Regions from separate parts of the Verrucosispora sp. WMMC514 genome, predicted to be linked through region 1. Evidence: riboswitches for the same ligand, from Rfam matches in the RefSeq annotation. Region 1 holds a riboswitch; each other region holds the start of a gene.
What was found. Region 1 has a riboswitch for cobalamin ahead of O7597_RS04925 (acyl-CoA thioesterase). Riboswitches for the same ligand answer to the same signal wherever they lie in the genome.
Positions count from the first base shown of each region.

Region 2: another riboswitch for cobalamin. It lies ahead of metE (5-methyltetrahydropteroyltriglutamate--homocysteine S-methyltransferase); the one in region 1 lies ahead of O7597_RS04925 (acyl-CoA thioesterase).
Region 3: another riboswitch for cobalamin. It lies ahead of O7597_RS30705 (prenyltransferase/squalene oxidase repeat-containing protein); the one in region 1 lies ahead of O7597_RS04925 (acyl-CoA thioesterase).

Region 1 is NZ_CP114906.1:1,094,998-1,102,821, reverse strand. It holds gene O7597_RS04950 (ATP-grasp domain-containing protein) at 1-473, shown strand, start outside; gene O7597_RS04945 (DUF5134 domain-containing protein) at 667-1,242, opposite strand; gene O7597_RS04940 (PepSY domain-containing protein) at 1,328-2,764, shown strand; gene O7597_RS04935 (helix-turn-helix transcriptional regulator) at 2,995-3,552, opposite strand; gene O7597_RS04930 (FAD-dependent oxidoreductase) at 3,629-5,251, shown strand; gene O7597_RS04925 (acyl-CoA thioesterase) at 5,489-5,935, opposite strand; cobalamin riboswitch at 6,117-6,333, opposite strand; cobalamin riboswitch at 6,490-6,636, shown strand; gene O7597_RS04920 (peptidase) at 6,735-7,778, shown strand; gene O7597_RS04915 (hypothetical protein) at 7,810-7,824, shown strand, end outside.
Region 2 is NZ_CP114906.1:6,573,361-6,581,184, reverse strand. It holds gene O7597_RS30385 (ABC transporter ATP-binding protein) at 1-658, opposite strand, end outside; gene O7597_RS30380 (ferredoxin reductase family protein) at 1,060-2,418, shown strand; gene O7597_RS30375 (alpha/beta hydrolase) at 2,636-3,370, shown strand; cobalamin riboswitch at 3,439-3,650, shown strand; gene metE (5-methyltetrahydropteroyltriglutamate--homocysteine S-methyltransferase) at 3,761-5,686, shown strand; gene O7597_RS30365 (hypothetical protein) at 5,599-5,997, shown strand; gene O7597_RS30360 (hypothetical protein) at 6,106-7,524, opposite strand.
Region 3 is NZ_CP114906.1:6,653,631-6,661,454, reverse strand. It holds gene O7597_RS30715 (prenyltransferase/squalene oxidase repeat-containing protein) at 112-1,170, shown strand; gene O7597_RS30710 (hypothetical protein) at 1,202-1,696, shown strand; cobalamin riboswitch at 1,774-1,916, shown strand; gene O7597_RS30705 (prenyltransferase/squalene oxidase repeat-containing protein) at 2,044-3,498, shown strand; gene O7597_RS30700 (hypothetical protein) at 3,495-4,424, shown strand; gene O7597_RS30695 (CbiQ family ECF transporter T component) at 4,417-5,661, shown strand; gene O7597_RS30690 (ATP-binding cassette domain-containing protein) at 5,658-7,289, shown strand; gene O7597_RS30685 (ECF transporter S component) at 7,286-7,824, shown strand, end outside.

The DNA of each region.
Region 1 (7,824 bases):
TCACCCACACCGAGGTACGGTTGACCGCCGACGGACCCCGGTTGATCGGGCTCAACGCCCGGCTCGGTGGTGACCTGATCTCCCGGCTGGTGCCCTTGGCCACCGGCGTCGATCTGGTCGCGGCGGCGGTCGACACGGCGCTCGGGAGACAACCGCGGCTGCGGCACATGCGGCGACGTACCGCCGGAATCATCTTCCGTTACGGTGACACCGTCGAAGACACCGTACCCACGAGCCGACCCGCTCGGCTGCCCGACGGTGTCGAGTCGCTGTGGACGGCGCCGGAGGCTCCGACGGCCCGATTCGGCGGCCGAATCGGGCATGCCATTGTGGTGGCCGACGACTACACCACCTGCCAGGTCCAGTTGGAAAAGGCGTACGCGGCGCTGCTTCCGGACTTCGGGTCGGCGATTGCGGTCCTTCCCGGCAGCGAGCCGTCGGCCAGCATCTCGGACGGAACCCTGGTCACCTGAGCGAAGGCGGGGTGCTGCGGCCTCCAGCCGTAGGTGAAGGTCCACCGGGATCACCGGCGGAGGCAGGGCGTACCTTCGTGTTTCTGCTCCGGCCGCGAGTGGTCGACGCGAGTCCTGCGTTCGGCGGCACTGAGTGGTTCGCCGGTGACGGAGCCCGTCGTGGCGTCGTCGCGGGCCGAGTCCAGGCGACACCTCACACGTTCATGAGTAGCAGCATGGTACCCATGCCGGCGGCCATGACGGAGTAGCTGAGCGAGTGCAGCCGGTGGCGGGACGCCGTCATGGTGCGGTACAGCCACCACAGGGCGGTGGCGGCGGCGAGTACCACGAAGGCGATGTTGACCGTGTCCGCCCACGCCGGTGTCGGCACGGGTACTCCGCCGGAGGCGCCGCCGCCGTGGGAGTGCCCGCCGCCTGCGCCGCCGGTTCCCAACTCGGACATGAGTGTGGGCATGGCCGCGAGCATCCAGATCATCGCCACGTCCATCGCGGCGTGACTGACCAGATCGGCTCGGTCCGATGCGTGCCGGGTGCGTCGGTAGGCGGGTAGCAGCGCGAGGGCGAGGATCGCGAAGACCGCGATCTGTGCCCAGGCGACCGCGCCCTCCACCATCACCCAGACCATGAGGATCATCGCCGCGCTCATCACGCCGTGGTTGATGCCGACCAGTTCCTCATCGGAGAAGGGCTGGTCACGGGAGACCGCCCGGCGGCGGACGACGAGGTCGGCGACGCAGACGAGACCGGTCAGCAAGAAGACGACCGTCAATACGGGAACCCATGGGGCCTCAAGCACGACTACAACTTAGACCATGTGAACCGGGCGACCGGCGACGCTTGAAAGGCCCACCTCGATGACCGTCTCAGAGACCGAAGCGCCACCTCCCGCGGAGACGCCCGCGCCTACCGCGAGAGTCCGCAGGACGAAGTGGTTCGCCGCGTTCTGGCGCTGGCACTTCTACGGTTCGATCATCGTCATCCCGGTGCTTTTCGCCCTTTCCGTCACCGGCATGATCTACATGTTCCGCGACGACGTGGACTCCCTCACGCATCCCGGGGTGCTGAAGGTCTCTGTGGTCGAGGGTGCCCAGAGGGTCGCATTGTCCGCCCAGGAAGCGGCTGTTCGCGCTGAGTTCCCGGATCGTTCGATCCTGTCCGTTCAGGACGGCATCGGCGACCGTACCACCCTGTTCGTCGTCGCCGCCCAGGAGAACGGCAGCACCACGAACGTGTACGTGAACCCCTACACCTCCGAGGTCACCGGCGCGCTCAGCCAGGACCAACTCGTCTCCACCTGGGCCGAGCGCATCCACGGTGACCTGCTCATCGGCGACGGCGGCGTGGGAGACCGGATCGTCGAGCTCGGCGCCTCCTGGGGGATCGTGCTGACGATCACCGGGTTCATCATCTTCTTCCTCGGCCGGAAGGCCCGCAGCGGCGCCCAGGCCAAGGGCAGACGCGGTGCCCGGGTCCGTGGCTGGCACGCCATCGTCGGGCTCCCCGTGGGCCTCGGCGTCCTGCTGCTCGTCATCTCCGGCCTGCCGTGGACCGGCTTCTGGGGCGCCAAAGCGTCGGAACTCGCCGCGCACGGCAACATCTCGCTCTGGGGCGAGGATCCCGGTGCCGAGTCCACCATCCGGCAGCAGATCGAGAACAGCGACGGCCAGTCGGCGCCCGCCGGATGGGCCTCCGGCAACGCGCCGCAGGGCACCAGCACCGGCGCCGGCACACCGATCTCGATCGACAAGGCCGTCGCCACGGCGCAGGCACAGGGCGCTCCCGGGCCGTACCTGATCATGTACCCCGAAGGCGAAACGGGCGTCTTCAGCGTGATGAGCAGCCAGTGGTACAACGTCGGCAACCCCGCCGAGTCCGACGTCACCCAGGAGACGACGGTCCACGTCGACCAGTACAGCGGCGAGAAGGTCGGCCAGTACAGCTATGCCGACTACAGCGCCATGGCCAAGGTCGTGTCCCACGGAATCGCCCTGCACGAGGGACGGCGTCTCGGCGTCGCCAACGAGATCCTGTCCACGCTGTTCTGCCTCGCCGTGATCTTCATGTGCGTCACCGGACCGATGATGTGGTGGACCCGCCGCGGCACCGCCTCCGGGATGGCCGCACCCCGCGGGAAACTTCCGATCTGGGGCAACTGGCTCCTGCTCGCCGCGATGGCCGTCCTCGGCGTGTTCCTGCCCCTGTTCGGTCTGTCGCTGCTGGTGATCCTCGCGCTGGACCAGCTCCTGATCCGCAGGATGCCGGCCCTCAAGAGCTTCTTCGGCACGGTGTGAACCTCGGCGACGGCCCGGCCTGGTCTGTCCGGCGTCACGTCAGACACTCCTGGTCGTCCCTCTCGATGGTGTGCAGCCACTCGACGTGGCCGGTCCGCTGGCTGCGTTCGCGGTGGCTGCACACTTCGTCGAGTGCGTAGGGCGGGCCGCCCAACGTCGGAGGTGCCGCGTCGATGAGGGCGCGGCGTCATCGGCACGTCCTGCCGGTCCCGTCCTGCCCGGTTTCAGGCTCACTGGTGCAGATGCGCGCGCTGCCCCTCGCGGTCGAAGATCATGATCAGCTCGGCCGGCTCGTCGAGTGCTGTCATCGAGTGTGGTGTCATCGTCGAGAACTCGGCTGCCTCGCCCTTTTCGACTTCGATCTGCCGCTCGCCGAGCCACAGCAGCACCCTGCCCTCGAGTACCAGGAACCAGTCGTACCCCGGATGGACCCGCTGGGCCGGCATCGTCGCCTCGGGCTCCAGGCGGATCTTCATCGCCATGGTGCGCCCGTCGACGCGGCTCAGCGGCCACGTGGTGCGCGAGCCCGAACGGTGCTGCACGGGGCGGATCACCACGTCCTCGTCGCTGGTCGCCTCGAAGAGGACGTCGAGGCTGACCTGTAGCGCGTTGGCCAGGGGTACGAGCACGTCGAGGCTTAATGTCCGTTTGCCCGTCTCGACCCGGCTGATCGTCGACGGGCTGAGATTGGTGCGTTCGGCGAGTTCGTCCAGGGAGTAGCCGAGCGTGGTGCGGATGCTCCGCAGCCTTGTGCGCGCCAGATGTTCCACGTCACTGCGGTCGTTCATCGCCCCAGCATGTGGGTGTCTTGCGGATCTCGCAAGCGGCCTGTTAGATGCCGCCAGTTGTTCCTACGCTTGACGCATGACAGACCCTGCCCACGGAGCCTCCGAACACCCACCGCACCAGAGCATCGTCCGCAGGTGCGATGTCGCCGTCATCGGCGGATCAGCGGCCGGTCTGGCGGCCGCGCTGCAGCTCGCTCGTCAGCGACGCTCGGTCATCGTCGTCGACGACGGCACGCCGCGGAACGCGCCGGCGGCGCACATGCACGGCTACCTGGGACGTGAGGGCACCCCGCCCGAGGCGATGCGGGCCATCGGGCGGGAGGAGGTCCGTAGCTATGGTGGCAACGTCCTCACCGGCCGTGTCCTGGCGGTGCGGAAGGAGGACGACGGATTTCACCTCGCCCTCTCGGGCGGGCACGGCCTCGTCGCTCGCCGGGTACTGGCCGCGACCGGCATCGTCGACGAGCTTCCCGAGATCGAGGGCCTCACTGAGCGTTGGGGTGCTCAGGTGTTCAACTGTCCGTTCTGCCACGGCTGGGAGGTCCGCGACCTGCGGGTCGTACAGATCGTCACGACGCCGATGGGACTGCACCCGACCCAGCTGATGCGGCACCTGACCGACCAGTTGACCGTGGTGCTGCATGACGCCACGGGGATCGACCCGGCCGCGGTGCAGACTCTCGTCGCCTCCGGGGTCCCGGTGGTCGAGAGTGCGGTGCGCCGGGTGTCCGACGCCGACCCGGACGGGTCGCTCGCCGTCGAGCTCGCCGACGGCCGCAGCCTGCCGGCCGACGCGGTCCTCGCCGGTGCCCGGTTCCGTCCCCGGGTCGAGATGCTCGCGGGGCTGGGCATCGACACCACCGTCCACCCCAGCGGACTCGGTGACCTCGTCGCGGTCGACGCCACCGGACGTACCAGCGTGGCGGGCGTCTTCGCCGCCGGGAACCTGACGGACCCGAGCGCCCAGGTCCTGCAGGCCGCGGCGAACGGTAGCTGGATCGGCGCTCAGATCGCCTTCAGCCTCGCCGCCGAGGACACCACGGCGGGCGTCCGGCCCTCCGGCGTCGCGATCGAGTGGGACGGTCGCTACGGGGATCAGGAACGCGTGTGGAGCGCCAACCCGAACGGCACGCTGGTGGCGGAGGCGACGGACCTGCCGCCCGGCCGGGCGCTCGACGTCGGCGCGGGTGAGGGAGCCGACGCGCTCTGGCTGGCCGAACGGGGCTGGCAGGTGACCGCCTCCGACGTCTCCGGCAGGGCACTGGACCGCATCCGGGCCGAGGCGGAACGTCGCGGGCTCGACGTGCGTACGCTGCACCGCGACGCCAACGACCCCGCCGCCTTCGCCGACGAGACCTACGACCTGGTGTCCCTGCAGTACGGTTCGTTCCAGCGCACCCCCGAGCAGCGTGGACTGCGCAACCTGCTCGACGCCGTGGCGGTCGGTGGGACGCTGCTCGTCGTCGGCCACGACCTGACGTGGCTGCAGCAGCCGTCGGACCCCGCCGAGCAGACCCCCATGTACGACCCGCAGGCGTACGTCGGCATCGACGACATCGTCGCCGAGATCACGGCCTCGGACGACTGGCGCATCGACGTGAACGAGACCCGCCCGCGCCCCCCGGGAGCGATCAGCACCCACCACGTCAACGACGTCGTGCTACGCGCCGTCCGACTCGACCACCGCAAGGAGTTGTAAGGCCACGCCGAAGGGGTCAGTCGGCGGCCAGTCGCATTAAGAGCGCGACGAGCACGACTGCGCAGACCTGGTTGACGCGCCGTGACCAGCGGCCGTCAGCCATCCGTCGGGCGAGGCGTCCGGCACCTGCGCCGAGGGCGATATCGACGGTGACCTGCACTTTATGAAGACGGCGCCGAGCAGAACCGGTTGCCCGGTGGGGGTCACGCGAGGGCTGCCGTGGAGAGTCCGAGCATCTCAGGACTCCTCGGTGCCGTCGAGCAGGGCACGGCGCAGGGTCAGCCGGTGTTCGCGGCGGATCTGTGCCTCGCGGTAGCGGCGCCGGTCTCCGTCGGTCTGGGGTAGCAGCGGCGGCACCGGGCGGGGTTGGCCGTTGTCGTCGACGGCGACCATGACGAGGTGGGCGGTGGCCACGTCGGTCGGTGGTACGGCGCGGTCCCAGCGGTCGGCGGTGACCTTGACGGTGACCTCCATGGAACTGCGACCCGCCCAGGTGATGCGGGCGTCGACGTGTACGACGTCGCCGACGCGGACCGCGCGCAGGAAGGCGGTCTCGTCGATGGCGGCGGTGAGTGCCGGGCCGTCGGAGTGCCGGGCGGCGACCACTCCGGCGACGGAGTCGATGAGGTTGAGGATCCGGCCGCCGTGGACCGTACCCATCAGGTTGGTGTGGTGCTGGTCCATGATCTGCGACAGGGTCAGGTGGGAGGCTGACGGTGGTCGGCCGGCGAGAGTGGTCGTGTAGTGCACGGGTGTCCGTCCTCGGGGAACAAGCCACCGACCCGTAGGCGCGCACGTCGAGGAGCACGCCGTTGCGGCGCGTCACCCGCCCGACCCGCCCGCGAGGTCGACGGCAGCGCACACACCTTGTGTCCGCAGCGCGGGCAGGTCTTCGGACTCGTGGGCGGTGCCGGACTCGGCCGGTCTCCTACTGGCCGTCGCTTCCCAGGCCTTGCGGCCCAGTGCGTGGTGACGGCTGTCGTTCCCACTCACCGCTGCGGGGCAGTCCCGGACTTTCACCGGGTCCCTCTTGCGACGCCCCACCGGTAACGGTCGGGCGAACCAGCGCCGTCGGCCACCCTATCCTGACCCGGTCCGACGACCGTCCGGCCCGGGTACCTGCGGCGAGTTGCCCCATCACTCCGACGCCGAGCGTCGGCCCGTGGCCGCGATCGCCACGAACCTCGCCGCCACGACCCACCGTGTGCGATCGGTAGCGGATTGACAGTGGCTGTGGGAGCAGACGAGACTGGCGCGACAACTGAACAACCGCGTGTGTGTGCGGGGGAAGTCCGGTCGAAGTCCGGCGCTGGCCCGCAACGGTAGGCCGCCGGGAGCATCCCTGGTGGCGAGCCCGAATACCTGCCGCACCCGCGATTTCTGCTCCCCACCCGTCGTGGCCCACGGGTCGGAGGCCGGCCAGCCGCGCCGTCGCCGGGCGGGCCGGGTTTCTGACGACCGCCGGGCCGGAAAGGCGCGTCCGATGGTCGTCCGCCTGAGCCGGCACCGCCTGCTCGCCCTGCTTTGCGGTGTGCTCGCCGCCCTCACTCTGACCACACCCGTGATCGCCGCGCCCCCGCAGGCCGGCACCGTCCGATCCGATGCGGCCGCGGGCTGGTTGGCCCGACAGCTTGTCGACGGGGAACGCTTCGAGGCCGTCTTCGACGGGGTCGCGTACCCGGACCAGGGGTTGACCCTGGACGCGGTCTTCGCGTTCGCCGCCGCCGGTGTCGCCGACGACTTCGGCGCTCGAGCCCTGGCCTGGGCGACCCGGCCGGACGTGCGTGACGGGTACATCGGTGACGGCACCACTGAGGCGTACGCGGGCGCGACCGCCAAGCTCGCACTCGCCGTCGCGGTCCGCGGTGGTGACCCGACCGACGTCGGCGGTGTGGATCTCATCGCCCGGTTGGAGTCGCTCCAGGACCCGGGTGGCCGGTTCACCGACCGGTCGGCGTGGGGTGATTTCAGTAACTCGTTCAGCCAGTCCTTCGCGATTCTCGCGCTGGACCGGACCGCGCAAGGTGTGCCGGCGGTTGCCGCCGGTTGGCTGGCGGGTACCCGGTGCCCCGACGGCGGCTATCCGCTGCTGCCCGCGCAGCCGGTCTGTGTGTCGGATGTGGACGTCACGGCCGTCGCGGTGCAGGCGTTGCGGGCCGCCGGTCGTAAGGCTGATGCCGCCGCAGGGCTGCAATGGCTGCTTTCGGTGCAACGCGCCGACGGTGGGTTCACCAACGCGGGTGGGGTCGCGAACGCCAACAGCACCGGGTTGGCAGCTCAGGCGCTGCGTGACGGTGGACGGCCGCTGGCCTGGGCCCGGGCCCGCGTGTTCCTGGCCGATCTTCAGGTCGGGTGTGCCGCCCCGGTCGCCGACCGGGGCGCTGTCGACTTCGACGGCGGCGTCTTCGATCCCGGTACCGCCCCCCGCGCCACCGCGCAGGCTGTTCTCGGTCTGACCGGCACCGGATATGCCCGGCTCTCCACTGTCACCGCGACCGCCGGCGCACCCACTCTGCCCTGCCGCTGACCGGCCGGCAGATTCCGTCCCACCAGAAGGAGTGCTCATGTCGCAG
Region 2 (7,824 bases), 1.4 Mb from region 1:
CGACGGTGACGCCGTACCGCCGGTTGACCTCCCGGAGTACGCCGAAGACCTCCGCGGACGTGGCGGCGTCCAACTCGCCGGTCGGCTCGTCGGCGAGCAGGATCCGCGGCTGGTTGGCCAGCGCCACCGCGATCGCGACCCGCATCTGCTGCCCCCCGGACAGTTGCCCGGGGCGCCGCTCGGCGCAGTCGGCGACACCGAGGCTGTCCAGCAGTTCGGCGGCGCGCTCCCGGCGCTCCCGCTTCGCGGTACGGGCCGCCGTCATCGGCAGGTCCACCATCTCCCGCGCGGTGAGGTACGGGATCAGGTTGCTCGCCGTCTGCTGCCGCACGAACCCGACGGTGTGCCGCCGGTACGCCACCCGATCCGCGCGGGACATCGTCAGCAGGTTCCACCGGTCGACCCGGACCCGCCCGGCGGTGGGGGCGTCGATGCCGGCCAGGATGGAGAGCAACGTCGACTTGCCCGACCCGGAGGCACCGACGACGGCGACCAGCTCACCGCCGGCCACGGTCAGGTCCAGTCCCTGCAGTGCCTGCACCTCGATCGAACCGGTCTGGTAGATCCGCACCAGGTTCTCGCAGACGATGAGCGCGTCCCGGCCGAACTCGGGGGCGCGCGCGGACGACTGCGGCAGGGACAGCGGTGTGCTGGCCATTCCTTCCCTCCGTCCGGGTCGGGCCGGCGTCGAGCCAGCCTGGGCTGGCGGTCCGGCGCACCGAACCGGCCCTTGGGGTCGTCGGGCCGGCCCGCCTGGTTGCCGGAGGGGTCGAGGGTCCGATCGCCCCCACCGACGCAGATTGAAGCAGTTTCGCAACCGGCGGCTCCGTTGACCATGCCCCCGGCTGGCTTTCCTGCGCCCCTGGCAGCCACACGTCGCGGCGCGGGCGGCGGCGCAGCGTGTGGTGGCACCGCGACCTCGCCGCTCGCGGGCTCGGCACCGGGCAGGTTGCGATCGTGCTCGGCGAGCTTCCGGGCGCACGCCGACGCTGGCACGCTGAGGCGGACGGAACGGAATCCCACGCCACCCCGACCGGGACCGCTTCAGGAAGGCTCACGATGTCCACGACCACCTTCACCGCCGCCGCGGCAGGTCCGGTGCGCCGCACCGGCCAGGCTCGGGCCGCGTACCTGCTGCTCTGGACGTTTGTCCTGGTCAACCTGGTGATCCTCCAGGTCATGTTCGCTCATCCGAGCCGGCCGACGCCCAACACCCTGACCGCGATCGGCCGTTTCCTCGGCCTGCATCTGGCTTTCGTGATGGCACTGCAACTGCTGCTGATCGGCCGGATGCCGTTCCTGGAACGGCGGATCGGCATGGACAAGCTCACCAACTGGCACCGCTGGACCGGGTTCGCGGTCTTCTGGCTGGTCGTGCTGCACCCGACGTTCGTGCTGCTCGGCTACGCACAGATCGACCGGATCTCCTTCTTCGCCGAGATCCCGAACCTGGCCCGGCAGATGCCGGTGCTACTGGGCATGATCGCCGCAGTCCTGATCGGCGTGCTGGCGTCCACCTCGGTACGGATCGCCCGCCGCCGCATGTCGTACGAGCTCTGGCACGCCATCCACCTGGTGGTGTACGTGGTGATCGTGCTGTCGGTGATCCACCAGATCTACGAGGGCGCCTCGTTCGCCGGCAGCGCCGTCGCCAAGGCCTACTGGTGGGGGTTGTGGGCCTTCGCGGTCGGCTCGTTGCTGACCAACCGCCTGGTCGTGCCGCTGGTGCGCAACGTCCGGCACCGGCTGCGGGTCGTCGCGGTGGTGCCGGAGACCGACAACGTCGTGTCCGTCCACGTTGCCGGCAACCGCCTCGACCGGCTGCGCGCCCGTCCCGGCCAGTTCTTCTGGTGGCGTTTCCCGGGGCACAACTCCTGGTGGCAGGTCAACCCGTGGTCGCTGTCGGCGGCGCCCGACGGTCGCACGCTGCGGCTGACGGCGAAGGCGATCGGCTCCACCAGCGCCGGGCTGCGGCAGTTGCCGGTGGGCACCCGGGTCTACGCCGAGGGTCCGTACGGCGCCCTCACCACCGCCGCCCGCACCCGGGAGAACAGCCTGCTGATCGCCGGTGGCATCGGCATCACTCCGATCCGGGCGCTGCTGGAGGACCCGGAGTTGACCGGAGACGTCGTGGTGCTCTACCGGGCCCGCACGCCCGCCGACGCGGTACTGATCGATGAGCTGCGCGATCTGGCACAGGCCAGGGGCGCCCGCCTGCACCTGCTGACCGGTCGCACCGCCGACGGCAGCCAGCCGTTCAGTCCGGAGAGTCTGCGCGGCCTGGTCCCCGACATCGCCGAGCGCGACGTCTACCTGTGCGGTCCCGCGGCGATGGCCGGCACCGTGCGACGCAGCCTGCGCGCCCTGCGGGTTCCGTCCCGCCAACAGCATGTCGAGGCGTTCCGGTTGGGGGTGTGAACCTCACCGGCCGACAGTGCGCGAGGCGAGCGGAAGCGGCGCGGGAAACCCCGTGGCGGACCGGGACGGCCCGCTGCTAGTTTGCCCGAAGGCCGTGCGAGAGACCGAGGAGGTGGTACCCGTGAACGTTTCGACATGGGTGCTCCCCTCCGGGGTCACGGTCGGGCGGTAGGTCGCCCGGGAGCGCCGTTCACACGCACTCCCGAAAGGCACGACCATGCGATTCACCTCCGAACGACACCTCGACGACGGCGTCTTCGAACGCGGGTTCACGCTCGGCGACATCCCCGGTTTCCTGTGGACACCCGCGTTCGCGACCGCACCGGTTCCGCTGATCCTGCTCGGTCACCCGCCACTGGGGCTGGGCCGGATGTACCCCCGTCTGGTGGCGCGGGCCCGGGGCGCCGCAGCGGACGGCTTCGCCGCCGCCGCGGTCGAGCTGCCCGGCAGCGGTGACCGGCCGCGTTGGGCCGCCGCCGAGCAGGCTCGCGCCGAACTGCACCGGGTGCTGGCGGCGGGCGAGGCGGTGAGCGACGAGATCGTGGACGCTCTCGTCCTCCCGCTCGTCGACCGGGCGGTCCCGGAAGCACAGGCCGCCCTGGACTCCCTCCTGTCGCTGCCCGAGATCGGCGGCCCCGTCGGGTACTCCGGGGGAGTGATCTCGGTCGGCGTCCGACTCGCGGTGGTGGAGCCCCGGATCGTGGCCGCCGGTCTCTTCGCCGGAAGTTTCGTCCCGCGCCTCATCGTCGAACAGGCCCGGCAGGTCACCATTCCGCTGCACATGCTGTTGCAGTGGGACGACGAGGGCAACGACCGGCAGGCGGCGCTGGAGCTGTTCGACGCCTTCGGCTCCACGGAGAAGACGCTGCACGCCAACATGGGCGGACACACCGGTGTGCCCTGGTACGCGGGGGAGGACGCCGGCCGGTTCTTCGCCCGGCACCTGCGCTAGTGCGGTGTCCGGCCTGCTCGCGGTCCCGCAGGCCGGACACCTCGGGCTTAGCCGGCGGTGTGGCCCGTACGATGGCCGGTGGTGCTGGTTCGTCCCGCCCGGGTGGGTGGGGCGTCGTAAGAGGGAACCCGGTGTGAATCCGGGACTGCCCCGCAGCGGTGAGTGGGAACGACCGCCGTCAACAAAGCACTGGACCGTGAGGTCTGGGAAGCGACGGCCAGTAGGCGACCTGGTGTCATGCCCGCGAGTCCGAAGACCTGCCAGTGCTGCGCACGCCGCCGGCGTGCGTCGCCGGCGGTCCCGTGGGAGGACCAGGGCGGAAGCCGGTACCCGAGGTGTACCCGTCTTCCCTCCCGTGTCCGCCGGACACTTCGAGGGAAGGAACCCTTGGTGAGTACCGCATTCGGGCAGAGCACCGTGCTCGGCTACCCACGCATCGGCGCGAACCGTGAACTGAAGAAGGCCGTCGAGGCGTACTGGGCCGGCACCATCGACGCCGAGGCTCTGGCCGCCACCGCCGCCGGCCTCCGGGCGCAGGTGTGGCGGACGCTGCGCGACGCCCGTCTCGACGCGATCCCGTCGAACACCTTCTCCTACTACGACCAGATGCTCGACACGGCGGTCGCGGTCGGCGCGGTCCCGGACCGGTTCACCCGGCTGGGTCTGTCCGCGCTGGACACCTACTTCGCCATGGCACGTGGTGTCGACGCCGAGCCGGCGTTGGAGCTGACGAAGTGGTTCGACACCAACTACCACTACCTGGTGCCGGAGATCGCCCCGGACACCGTCTTCACCGCCAACCCGGCTAAGGCGCTTGACGAGTACGCCGAGGCCCGCGACCTGGGCATCACCACCCGGCCGGTGTTCGTCGGACCGGCCACGTTCCTGCTGCTGGCCAAGGGCGTCGACCCGTTCGCTCGGCTGGACGACCTGGTCCAGACGTACGCCCGGATTCTCGCCGAGCTGGCGCACGCGGGCGTCAGCTGGGTGCAACTGGACGAGCCCGCCTACGCCGCCGACCGTAGCCCAGCCGAGATCGACGCCCTGCGCCGCGCCTACACCCGGCTCGGCGACCTCACGCACCGACCGCGGATCTTCGTGGCGACCTACTTCGGTGACCTCGGCGACGCGCTGCCGGCCCTGCTGGACACCCCGGTCGACGCCGTCGGTCTGGACCTGGTCGCCGGCGCGGGCAACCTGCACCGTCTCGCCGCCGCCGGACCACTCGGTGGCAAGACCATCGTCGCCGGCCTGGTCGACGGTCGGAACGTCTGGCGTACCGACCTGCGGGCCGCTGTCGCGGCCGGCGCGACGGTCGCCGGGCTGGCCGACCACGTCGCCGTCTCGTCGTCCTGCTCGCTGTTGCACGTTCCGGTCGACCTGTCCGCCGAGACGCATCTCGACCCCCGGCTGTCCGAGCGGCTGGCGTTCGCCCGGCAGAAGGTCGACGAGATCGTCGTGCTCGGCCGCGCGCTGCGCGACGGCACCACCGCGCTGCCCGCGCCCCTGCCGGCCACCCCGGCAAACTGGCGTCACGACGACGTACGCGGCCGCCTCGCCGCGCTGCGCCCGGCCGACCGGCAGCGCGGCGACTATCCCACCCGGGCCGCCCGGCAGCAGGAACGACTGGGTCTGCCGGAGTTGCCGACCACCACGATCGGGTCGTTCCCGCAGACCGCCGAGCTGCGGAGGGCCCGCGCCGCGCACCGGGCCGGCAGCCTCGACGACGCCGGCTACGCGTCCCGGATGCGCACCGAGGTGGAGCAGGTCGTCCGGTTGCAGGAACAGCTGGGTCTGGACGTGCTCGTGCACGGGGAGCCGGAACGCAACGACATGGTGCAGTACTTCGGCGAGCAACTCGACGGTTTCGCCGCCACGCGGCACGGCTGGGTGCAGTCCTACGGCTCCCGCTGCGTACGCCCGCCGATCATCTACGGCGACGTGTCACGCAAGGCACCGATGACCGTCGCGTGGTCCACCTACGCGCAGTCGTTGACCAGCAGACCGGTCAAGGGCATGCTCACCGGTCCGGTCACCATCCTGGCCTGGTCGTTCGTCCGTACCGATCAGCCCCTCGCGGACACCGCCGACCAGGTCGCGCTCGCCCTTCGCGACGAGTGCCGCGACCTGGAGTCCGCCGGGATCCGGGTCATCCAGGTCGACGAGCCGGCGCTACGGGAGACGCTGCCGCTGCGCAGGGCCGACCAGAAGACGTACCTGGACTCGCGGTGGCGGCGTTCCGGCTGGCCACCAGCGGCGTCGCCGACGACACCCAGATCCACACCCACCTGTGCTACTCGGAGTTCGGCGAGGTGATCGGTGCCATCGACGCCCTCGACGCCGACGTCACCAGCATCGAGGCGTCCCGGTCCAAGATGGAGATCCTCGACGACCTGGCCGCGATCGGCTACGGCCGGGGTGTGGGCCCCGGGGTCTGGGACATCCACTCGCCCCGGGTGCCGTCGCGCGACGAGGTGGTCGAGGCGCTGCGCCGGGCCGTCGCGGCCGTGCCGGCCCGCCGGTTGTGGGTGAATCCGGACTGCGGCCTCAAGACGCGCGGCTATCCGGAGGTCGAGGCGTCTCTCCGGCACCTGGTGGCCGCCGCCGCCGAGGTACGCGGGAGCTGACCGCACCGGGCCGGGTGGTACCGACCTGAGCGGAACTGTATGAAGGACCGGTTGGCCGGCACGGGGTAACCCGTGCCGGCCAACCGGCCTCAGCATCGACGAGCGTTGTCAGCCGAGGGTGCCGCCGATGTGTTTCCAGTCGCTCCAGGTGCCTTGCCAGGTTTTCTGGTAGACGGTGCCGCCGGGGCTGCGGGCGAAGACGTCGTACTGGCCGTCGTGGTAGGTGACGGCGGGGGTGCCGGCGACGGTGCCGCCGAGGGATTCCCAGCCGAGCCAGCCGCCGGGTCGCCAGGTGTTCTGGCTGAGTTGGCCGCTGGGGCTGATGCCGAAGACGTGGTATTCGCCGTTGGCGTAGACGGCGCCGAGTCCGCCGTCGACGATGCCGCCGATGCTCTTCCAGTCGCTCCAGGTGCCTTGCCAGGTTTTCTGGTAGACGACGCCTCGGGGGCTGCGGGCGAAGACGTCGTACTGGCCGTCGTGGTAGGTGACGGCGGGGGTGCCGGCGACGGTGCCGCCGAGGGATTCCCAGCCGAGCCAGCTGCCGTTTCGCCAGGTGTTCTGACTCAACTGGCCGCTGGGGCTGATGCCGAAGACGTGGTGTTCGCCGTTGACGTAGACGGCGGCGAGGCCGCCTTGGATGATGCCGCCGAGACTTTTCCAGTCGCTCCAGGTGCCTTGCCAGGTTTTCTGGTAGACGACGCCTCGGGGGCTGCGGGCGAACACGTCGTACTGGCCGTCGTGGTAGGTGACGGCGGGGGTGCCGGCGACGGTGCCGCCGAGGGATTCCCAGCCGAGCCAGCCGCCGGGTCGCCAGGTGTTCTGGCTGAGCTGACCACTCGGACTGACCCCGAACAGGTGGTACTCACCCTCCGCCCGCACCACAGCCGGACCACCGGGCTCAGACACGGACCAGAGCGCCTCGACAATGCGTTGTGCGTCAGCGGCCTGGGGCTGGTAACGCTCCGGGAACTTCGATCCCTGTACGTCCTGGCACACGTCCCCGATCTGCGCGGTCATCCACGAATTGTTCGGATACTCGCGGATCATCTTGTCGAGGAACGCATTGGTGGCCCAGGTGGGGTTCAGACGCTGAGCCGCAGTGCCCCAGGAAGCACGCTGCTGGAACAGGCCGAGGCTGTCGTGGTCGAGTTCCACATTGATGTTCTGGATGGTGCTTTCCACGATCGTGGTGGTGATGGCGATGACCGCCGCGCGCGAGGCCAGGTCGCGGTCGCGGACCGTGTCGACGACCATACGAGCGCAGGAGACGCGGTACGCGGTCATCGCGCCAGCCATGGTGCCGGTCAGCTGACCGTTGAGTTGGCTTGCGATGGTGCTGTCGGACGTGGTGGTGCCGTTCGGGTCACACGGGCTCGACGGATATCGGTCGGCGACGTCGGTGGACAGGGGCAACGCCGGGCTCGGGTCGTCGGCAGCCGGCGAACCGCTGGCCGGTGCGGCGAGCAGGCCGGGCACCGCGACGGCGAACAGCGCAGCGAGTCCAACCCGCAGCAGTGTTCCGCTCATCAATTCTCCTCACTCGGGAGGTTGGATCGCCTGCCCATCCGCTGGGCAGGCGGCCCCGGTGGGTCACCGGGAATGGTGGGTTGTCGGCCCGCGCCCGCCCCCGATGCGTTTCCAGTCGCCGGAACCGGGTTGCCATGACCTGTTCGACTGATTCGGCTACTTCGTGCGCGGCACCGCTTCTCCACCGATCACTAGCCAGCAATGTAGTGAGCCTCGGCGGTGCATCCGTTGAGAGAATGTTGTGGAGGCTTGCGAAGACCTTGCGGCCGCCACAACTTCCCGAACTCGCAGTTCAGCACG
Region 3 (7,824 bases), 1.3 Mb from region 1:
GCGAGTCTCTGCTCCCCACCCGTCGTGGCCCACGGGTCGGAGGCCGGTCCGCCGTGGCATCACCGAGCGGGCCGGGTCTCGACGACCGCCGGGCCGGAAAGGCGCCAACCGATGGTCGTTCGCCTGGGCCGGCACCGCCTGCTCGCCCTGCTCTGCGGGATACTCGCCGCCCTCACTCTCACCACACCCACGATCGCCGCACCCACGATCGCCGCACCCGCACACGCGGGTGCCGTCCGGACGGATGCCGCCGCCGGTTGGTTGGCCCGACAGTTGGTCGACGGAGAACGTTTCGAGGCCGTCTTCGACGGGGTCGCGTACCCCGACCAGGGGTTGACCCTGGACGCGGTTTTCGCGTTCGCCGCCGCCGGTGTCGCCGACGACTTCGGCGCTCAGGCGTTGGCCTGGGTGACCCGGCCGGACGTCCGCGACGGGTACATCGGCGACGGCACCACTGAGGCGTACGCCGGCGCGACCGCCAAACTCGCTCTCGCCGTCGCGGTCCGCGGCGCTGACCCCACCGACGTCGGCGGTGTGGATCTCATCGCCCGGCTGCGGTCGCTCCAGGACCCCGATGGCCGGTTCACCGACCGGTCGGCGTGGGGTGACTACAGCAACGCGTTCAGCCAGTCCTTCGCGATCTTCGCGCTGGACCGGACCGCGCAGGGCGTGCCGGCGGTCGCCGCCGGCTGGCTGGCCGGCACCCGGTGCCCGGACGGAGGCTATCCGCTGCTGCCGGAGCAGCCCGTCTGTGTCTCCGACGTGGACGCCACCGCCGTCGCGGTGCAGGCGTTGCGGGCCGCCGGACGCCCGGCTGACGCCGCCGCGGGATTGCGCTGGCTGGTCTCGGTGCAACGCGCCGACGGCGGGTTCACCAACTCCGGTGGGGTCGCGAACGCCAACAGCACCGGGTTGGCGGCCCAGGCGTTGCGCGACGGCGGCCGGCCGCTGGCCTGGGTCCGGGCCCGCGTGTTCCTGGCCGGTCTTCAGGTCGGGTGTGCCGCCCCGGTCACCGACCGGGGCGCGGTCGACTTCGACGGCGGTGTCTTCGATCCCGGTACCGCCCCCCGTGCCACCACCCAGGCTGTTCTCGGCCTGGCCGGCACCGGATACGCCCGGCTCTCCACCGTCGCCGCGACCACCGGTGCACCCACCCTGCGCTGCCGTTGACCGGCCGGCAGGTTCCGTCCCATCAGAAGGAGTGCTCATGTCCCAGGTCTACGATCCCGTCCGTCGGTGGCTGGCGAGCATCGTGGTGGTGGCTGTCGTCGCCGTCGGGTTGATCGCTGTCGAACCGTCTCCCCGAGCCGCGCAGGCCGCCGCGTGCACCGGGACGACCGGGGTCACGGTGGTGGTCGACTATGGTTCGCTCGGCGGCGGCGTCCAGGTGGCGTGCGCGCTCGGTGACCCGGCCACCGGGCTGGCCGCCCTGCAGGGTGCCGGCTTCACGGTGACCGGTACGAAGCGGTGGGGGTTGGCGTTCGTCTGCCGGATCAACGGAAAGCCGACCGCCGCGACGGAGCCGTGCATCAACACCCCGCCGGCCAGCGCGTACTGGTCGTACTGGCACGCCTCCGGCAGCGGCGCCGCCTGGACCTACAGCACGCTGGGAGCGACCAGCTACAACCCGGCGCCGGGGACGGTGGAGGGCTGGTCGTTCGGCTCCGGCGCGGCGCCCAGTATCACCGCGCCCTGACCTGCGGGTAGGCTGCCTGAGCTGTCGACGCGTCGGGTGTCGTCCGCCACGCTGGCGCCGAAAGGTGACCGGGCGGTACGGTGGCGGCACCCGGCGCGTCGGGTACTCAACTGAATACGTCCTGTGTGGGGGGAAGTCGGTAGAAGCCGACGCTGACCCGCAACCGTGAGCGAGAGCTGTCTCGCGAGCCGGAATGCCCCGCACCGGACGAGCGGCTTCCACTGTCGAGGTCTACAGGGTGGAGTCCGGGCAACCTAGGTGCGGCATCTCATCGCGGCCACGCGAGCGGATATCGCCACCGGTGCCTTCCGGAGCTTTCACCGACCGCTCTGCGAAAGGCACCCCTCATGCCCACGTCCCCGCTCCGGCGCGTCGGCGCCGGTTTCGGCGCCGCCACCGCCATCGCGTTCGCCGTCGTCACGGCCACCCCTCTCGTCGTGACCGCCGCGCCCGCGCCGGCTCACACCGTCGCCGCGCGTGACGCCGCGACCTGGCTCGCCGGGGAGTACACCGACGGCGTGCTGCCCGGCCCGTTCAGCCCGCAGGACTGGGGGCTGAGCATCGACGGCGTGATCGCCCTCGCCGCCACCGGGGCGGCCGGCCCGACGCGGCAGGCGGCAACGGCGCAGATCGCCGCGCACGTGCGGTCCTACAACAGCTACGACGACTGGGGCATCGAGGGCTTCACCGACGGGGGTGCGACGGCGAAGCTGCTCTACGTCGCCTCGTCCGCGGGCGCCGACCCCACCGACTTCGGCGGCTGGGACCTGCGCGCCGAGACCGTGGCGCTGCTCTCCGGGGCGGGCACCGGTCACCAGCACGGCCGGATCACCAGCCGGACCACCGAGGAAACCGGCCCGGACCCGAGCAACACCTTCGACCAGTCCTTCGCGGTCCTGGGTCTGGCCCGCAGCGGCGGCACGCCGCAGGAGACCGTCGACTTCCTCATCAGGCAGCAGTGCGCGGCCGGCGGTTTCCGGCTCTATCCCGACGCCGACGGCGTTCCGTCGCCGTCCTGCGACGATCAAGGCAACGCCACGCTCGACGTCGACTCGACGGCCATGGCCGTCCAGGCGTTGCTCGCAGCCGACGTCGCCGGTGCGGACGAGGCCGCGCAGCGCGGCGCGGACTGGCTGGTGGCGCAGCAACGCGTCGACGGATCGTTCGGCGGGTCGGGGCCGACCAGCGGCGCGAACTCCAACAGCACCGGCCTGGCCGGGCAGGCGCTCGCCGCCGCCGGTCGCGATGCCGAGGCGGCACGTGCCGCCGAGGCCCTGGCGGCGCTGCAGCTCACCACCGCCAACGGTGGCGCCGCGGCGGCCGATGCCGGCGCCATCGCATACGCCAGCGACGCCCTGGCCGAGGCGGTCCGCGACGGGATCGCCGAGAGCTTCCGGGACCAGTGGCGTCGCGCCACCGCCCAGGCGTTGCTCGGGCTGGCGCAGATTCCGCTGGGCCAGATCGGTCTCGATCTTCCGCCGTCCGGCGAGCCGACACCGACGGCAACCGCGTCACCCACGCCGACGGCGTCGCCTACGGCGACCGCCACGCCTTCGCCGACCGGCTCGCCCACGCCGACCGCCACCGCCTCGCCCACCGGCAGTCCGACGCCGAGCGGCACGCCGACCGCGCCCACTGCCACGGCGACGACTCCCACCGGCTCCGTCACCAGTCCCGCCGGGGGCGGGGCGGGTCGCCTGCCGACCACCGGCGTGGCGATCGGCGGGTACGTGCTCACCGCGCTGCTGCTGCTGGGTGGGGGAGCGGTACTGCTGGTCCTCGGCCGCCGGCGGACCACATGATCATCCGGGCGGCCCGGTTCGCGTCGGTCCTCGCACTGACCGCGGTGAGCGTCCTGATCGGGCCGGGATCGGCTGCGGCCGCGGGCAGCGCCGGCTACTGCCCGGATGCGGGCGGAGTCACCGTCGTGGTGGACTTCAAGGAACTCGGCGGCGGGACGGTTGTCCGGTGTGCGCGAGGCGACCAGGCCACCGGACTGGCTGCGTTGAAGAACGCCGGTTTCCAGATCACCGGCACGCTGCGCTGGGGCGAGGGGTTCATCTGCCGGATCGAGGGCAAACCCTCGACCAGCGCGGAGAAGTGTGTCGACACGCCGCCGGCCAGCGCCTACTGGTCGTACTGGCACGCACCCAACGGGGGCAGTTGGACGTACAGCGACAAGGGGGTGCTCAACCGCAAGCCACCGGCGGGCAGCTTCGAAGGCTGGTCGTTCTCGCTCAACCGCAACGCCGACAACGCGCCCCGCCCGGCGGTGGCGCCCACCCGGCCGGCACCCCCGCCGCGCACCACGCCACCGGCGCCGCCGCGCACCACCGCACCGGCACCGCCACCCCGTTCCTCGTCGCCACCGACCGTCCCACCGCCGGTCGGCGGTGGACCTGTCGCGCCGCCCGGAACCACACCAACCGGCATGGTCGGCTCACCGCCGGCACCCACCGCAGTGGACCCGACCACGGCCGGCAGCCCGCCGCTGTCATCAGCGGCGACGGCACCCACGGACACCGGCCTGACCTCGCCCGGGGCCGCCACCACCGCCACCCCGTCCGACGAGTCGACGAACTCGTTCTCACCGACCGAGGTCACCGCCAGCCGCGACACCGACGGACTTCCGGTGGGCACCCTGGCCGGGCTGCTTCTGCTGGTCGCGCTCGCCGGCGGTGGGCTCGTCGCGGCCCGCAGGCGGCGAAGCGTCGGACCGGATGACTGATCAGGTCACCGCCGGCACGGCTTCCCCCCAGTTGGCGGAGGCACTGCGGACTCGTCGGCCGGCCACGACGGGGGCCGGGCGACTACCTCGGGCGTTGCATCCGGGGGCATGGTGGCTGTGGGCGCTCGGTCTGGCGACCGCTGCCAACCACACCACCAATCCGCTGCCCCTGGCGCTGCTCGTCGCCGCCGCCGCACTGGTGGTCGTCCGCCGCCGCACTGATGCTCCCTGGGCGTTCGCGTTCCGGCTGTACCTCGTGCTCGGCGCGGTGATCGTGGCCATGCGGGTGGTGTTCCGCCTCGTCTTCGGCGGCGGACAGGGCGAGCATGTCCTTCTTCACCTGCCAGAGATCCCGCTGCCAGCCTGGGCGGCCGGCATCCGACTGTTCGGGCCGGTCGCCGCCGAACAACTCCTCGGCGGCTTCTACGACGGGCTGCGTCTGGCGACGATGCTCATCTGCCTCGGCGCCGCCAACGCTCTGGCCAATCCGAAGCGCCTGCTCAAAGCCGTCCCCGGTGCCCTGTACGCGGTCAGTACCGCCGTGGTTGTCGCGCTGTCGGTCGCCCCGCAACTGGTCGAGAGCGTACTGCGGGTACGCCGGGCCCGTCGGCTACGTGGCGCCACCGGAAAGGGACTGCGTGCCCTGCGGGGGATCGCCCTGCCGGTGCTGGCCGACGCCCTGGACCGATCCCTGGCCCTGGCCGCGGCGATGGACTCGCGCGGCTACGGCCGCACCGCTGCGACACCGGCCGGCCAGCGCGCCCTCACCGGTGGACTGGTGCTCGCCGGACTGGTGGGGGTCTGCGTCGGCACGTACGGGCTGCTCGACGCCACCGTGCCCGGCTACCTCGGCCTGCCGATGCTGCTCGCCGGCCTGGCCACGGCCGTCGTCGGCATGCTGTTGGCCGGCCGTCGGGTCCGCCGTAGCCGCTACCGTCCGGACCGCTGGCGGATCACGGAACTCGTCGTCGCCGGCTGCGGGGTGGCCACGGCCGCCGTGATGATGGCGGCCGGGTCGGTGGACCCGGCCCGGCTCTACCCGCCGGTCAGCCCGCTCACCTGGCCCGAACTGACCCCGCTGATGCTCCTGGCCGTCGGGGTCGCCGTGGCCCCGGCCTGGCTGGCACCGCCCCCGACGCTGGCGGCCGACCGCACGTCACGACCGGTGGCCATCTCTGAGGAGGACGTGACCCACGGCGCGCCGAGCCGCGACACCCTACCGGAGGCGCAACGATGATTGACTTCGACCGGGTCACCGTCCACTACGCCGAGGCCCGCGAACCGCTGCTGCGCGAGGTGGATCTGCACATCCCCGAGGGAGAGCTGTGCCTGGTCGCCGGTCGTACCGGCGCCGGCAAGTCGACCCTGTTGCGGGCCGTCAACGGGCTGGTGCCGCACTTCACCGGCGGCACCTTGTACGGCACCGTCACCGTGCAGGGCCGTGACACCCGCAGTCACCCTCCCCGCGATCTCGCCGACGTCGTCGGAGTCGTCGGCCAGGACCCTCTCGCCGGCTTCGTCACCGACACGGTCGAGGAGGAGCTGGCCTACGGCATGGAACAACTCGCCCTGCCCGCCGCGGTGATGCGCAAGCGCGTCGAGGAGACCCTCGATCTGCTCGGCATCGCCGAGCTGCGGGACCGTCCGCTGCGGACGCTCTCCGGCGGGCAGCAGCAGCGGGTCGCCATCGGCGCGGTGCTCACCTGCCACCCGCAGGTGCTCGTCCTCGACGAACCGACCTCCGCCCTGGACCCCACCGCGGCGGAAGATGTCCTGGCCGCCGTCACCCGTCTGGTCCACGACCTCGGCGTCACCGTCGTGGTGGCCGAACACCGCCTCGAACGCGTCGTGCAGTACGCGGACCGGCTGCTCTACCTGCCCGGCGACGGCACCGTCGTCGACGGCGAACCGGCCGCCGTCCTGGCTGACATCGACCTCGCCCCGCCCCTTGTCGACCTGGGCCGGGCCGCGGGTTGGAGACCGCTGCCGCTGTCCGTACGCGACGCCCGCCGCCGCGCGTCGGATCTCCGGCAGCGGCTCGCCGACGCCGCTCCACCGCCGGCGGCGCCGGCCCGTGACGGCACCCCGGCGCTGGCGGCCCGCAAGATCGTGGTGCGCTATCCGGGCACCGTCGCCGTGGCGGGCGTCGACCTCGACCTGCATCCCGGCCAGGTGGTCGCGCTGATGGGCCGCAACGGCTCGGGTAAGTCCAGCCTGCTCTGGGCGTTGCAGGGCAGCGGCCCTCGACAGGGCGGGACGGCCGTCGTCACCGGCCCCGACGGCGCCGTCGACCCGAGGACCCTTCCCGCCGGCCGGGCCCGACGACAGGTCGGCCTGGTCCCGCAGACTCCGGGGGACCTGCTCTACCTGGAGACGGTGGACGCCGAGTGCGCCCAGGCCGACCGCGAATCCGACGCACCTGCCGGCACCTGCCGGGCACTGCTGGACCAGCTCACCCCCGCGCTACCCGGTGACCAGCACCCCCGTGACCTGTCGGAAGGGCAGCGGCTGGCACTCGCCCTCGCCGTCCAGCTCACCACCGCACCGCCGGTCGTGCTGCTCGACGAGCCCACCCGCGGTCTCGATTACCTCGCCAAACGGCAGTTCACCGCCGTTGTCCGGCGGTTGACCGCCGAAGGCCGGGCGGTCGTCGTCGCCACCCACGATGTCGAACTCGTCGCCGCCCTCGCCGACCGGGTCGTGGTGATGGCACAGGGGGAGATCGTGGCCGACGGCACCACCGCCGAGGTCATGCTCGCCTCACCCGCGTTCGCCCCGCAGGTCGCCAAGGTGCTGGCCCCGCAGGCCTGGCTGACCGTGGATCAGGTCACCGCCGCGCTGGCCGCCACCGGGACCCGGGGATGAGACCCGCACTGCGGGTCGCCCCGCGCACCGCCGTCGTGCTGGCCCTGGCCTCCGTCGCCGCACTGGCGACCTTCAGCTGGCCGTTCTTCGTGCCCGCCCAACCCGAGAGCATGGCCCGCACCACCGAGGCGCCGCTGGTCTTCATCGTCGTACTGCCGGTTCTTGTGGCCCTTGTCCTGGCCGAACTCAGTTCCGGCGGCGTCGACAGCAAGGCCCTGGCGATGCTCGGTGTGCTCGCCGCCGTCAACGCCGCCCTACGGCCGCTCGGCGCCGGTACCGCTGGCATCGAAACGGTGTTCTTCCTGCTCGTCCTCGCCGGCCGGGTGTTCGGGCCCGGCTTCGGGTTTCTGCTCGGCGCCATTTCGTTGTTCGCCTCCGCCCTGCTCACCGCCGGTGTCGGTCCATGGCTACCGTTCCAGATGCTGGCCGCCGCCTGGATCGGCCTCGGCGCCGGCCTGCTGCCGGCCCGGCTGCGGGGCCGGGCCGAGATAGCCGTGCTGGCCGGCTACGGCACGATCGCCGCCTACGGCTACGG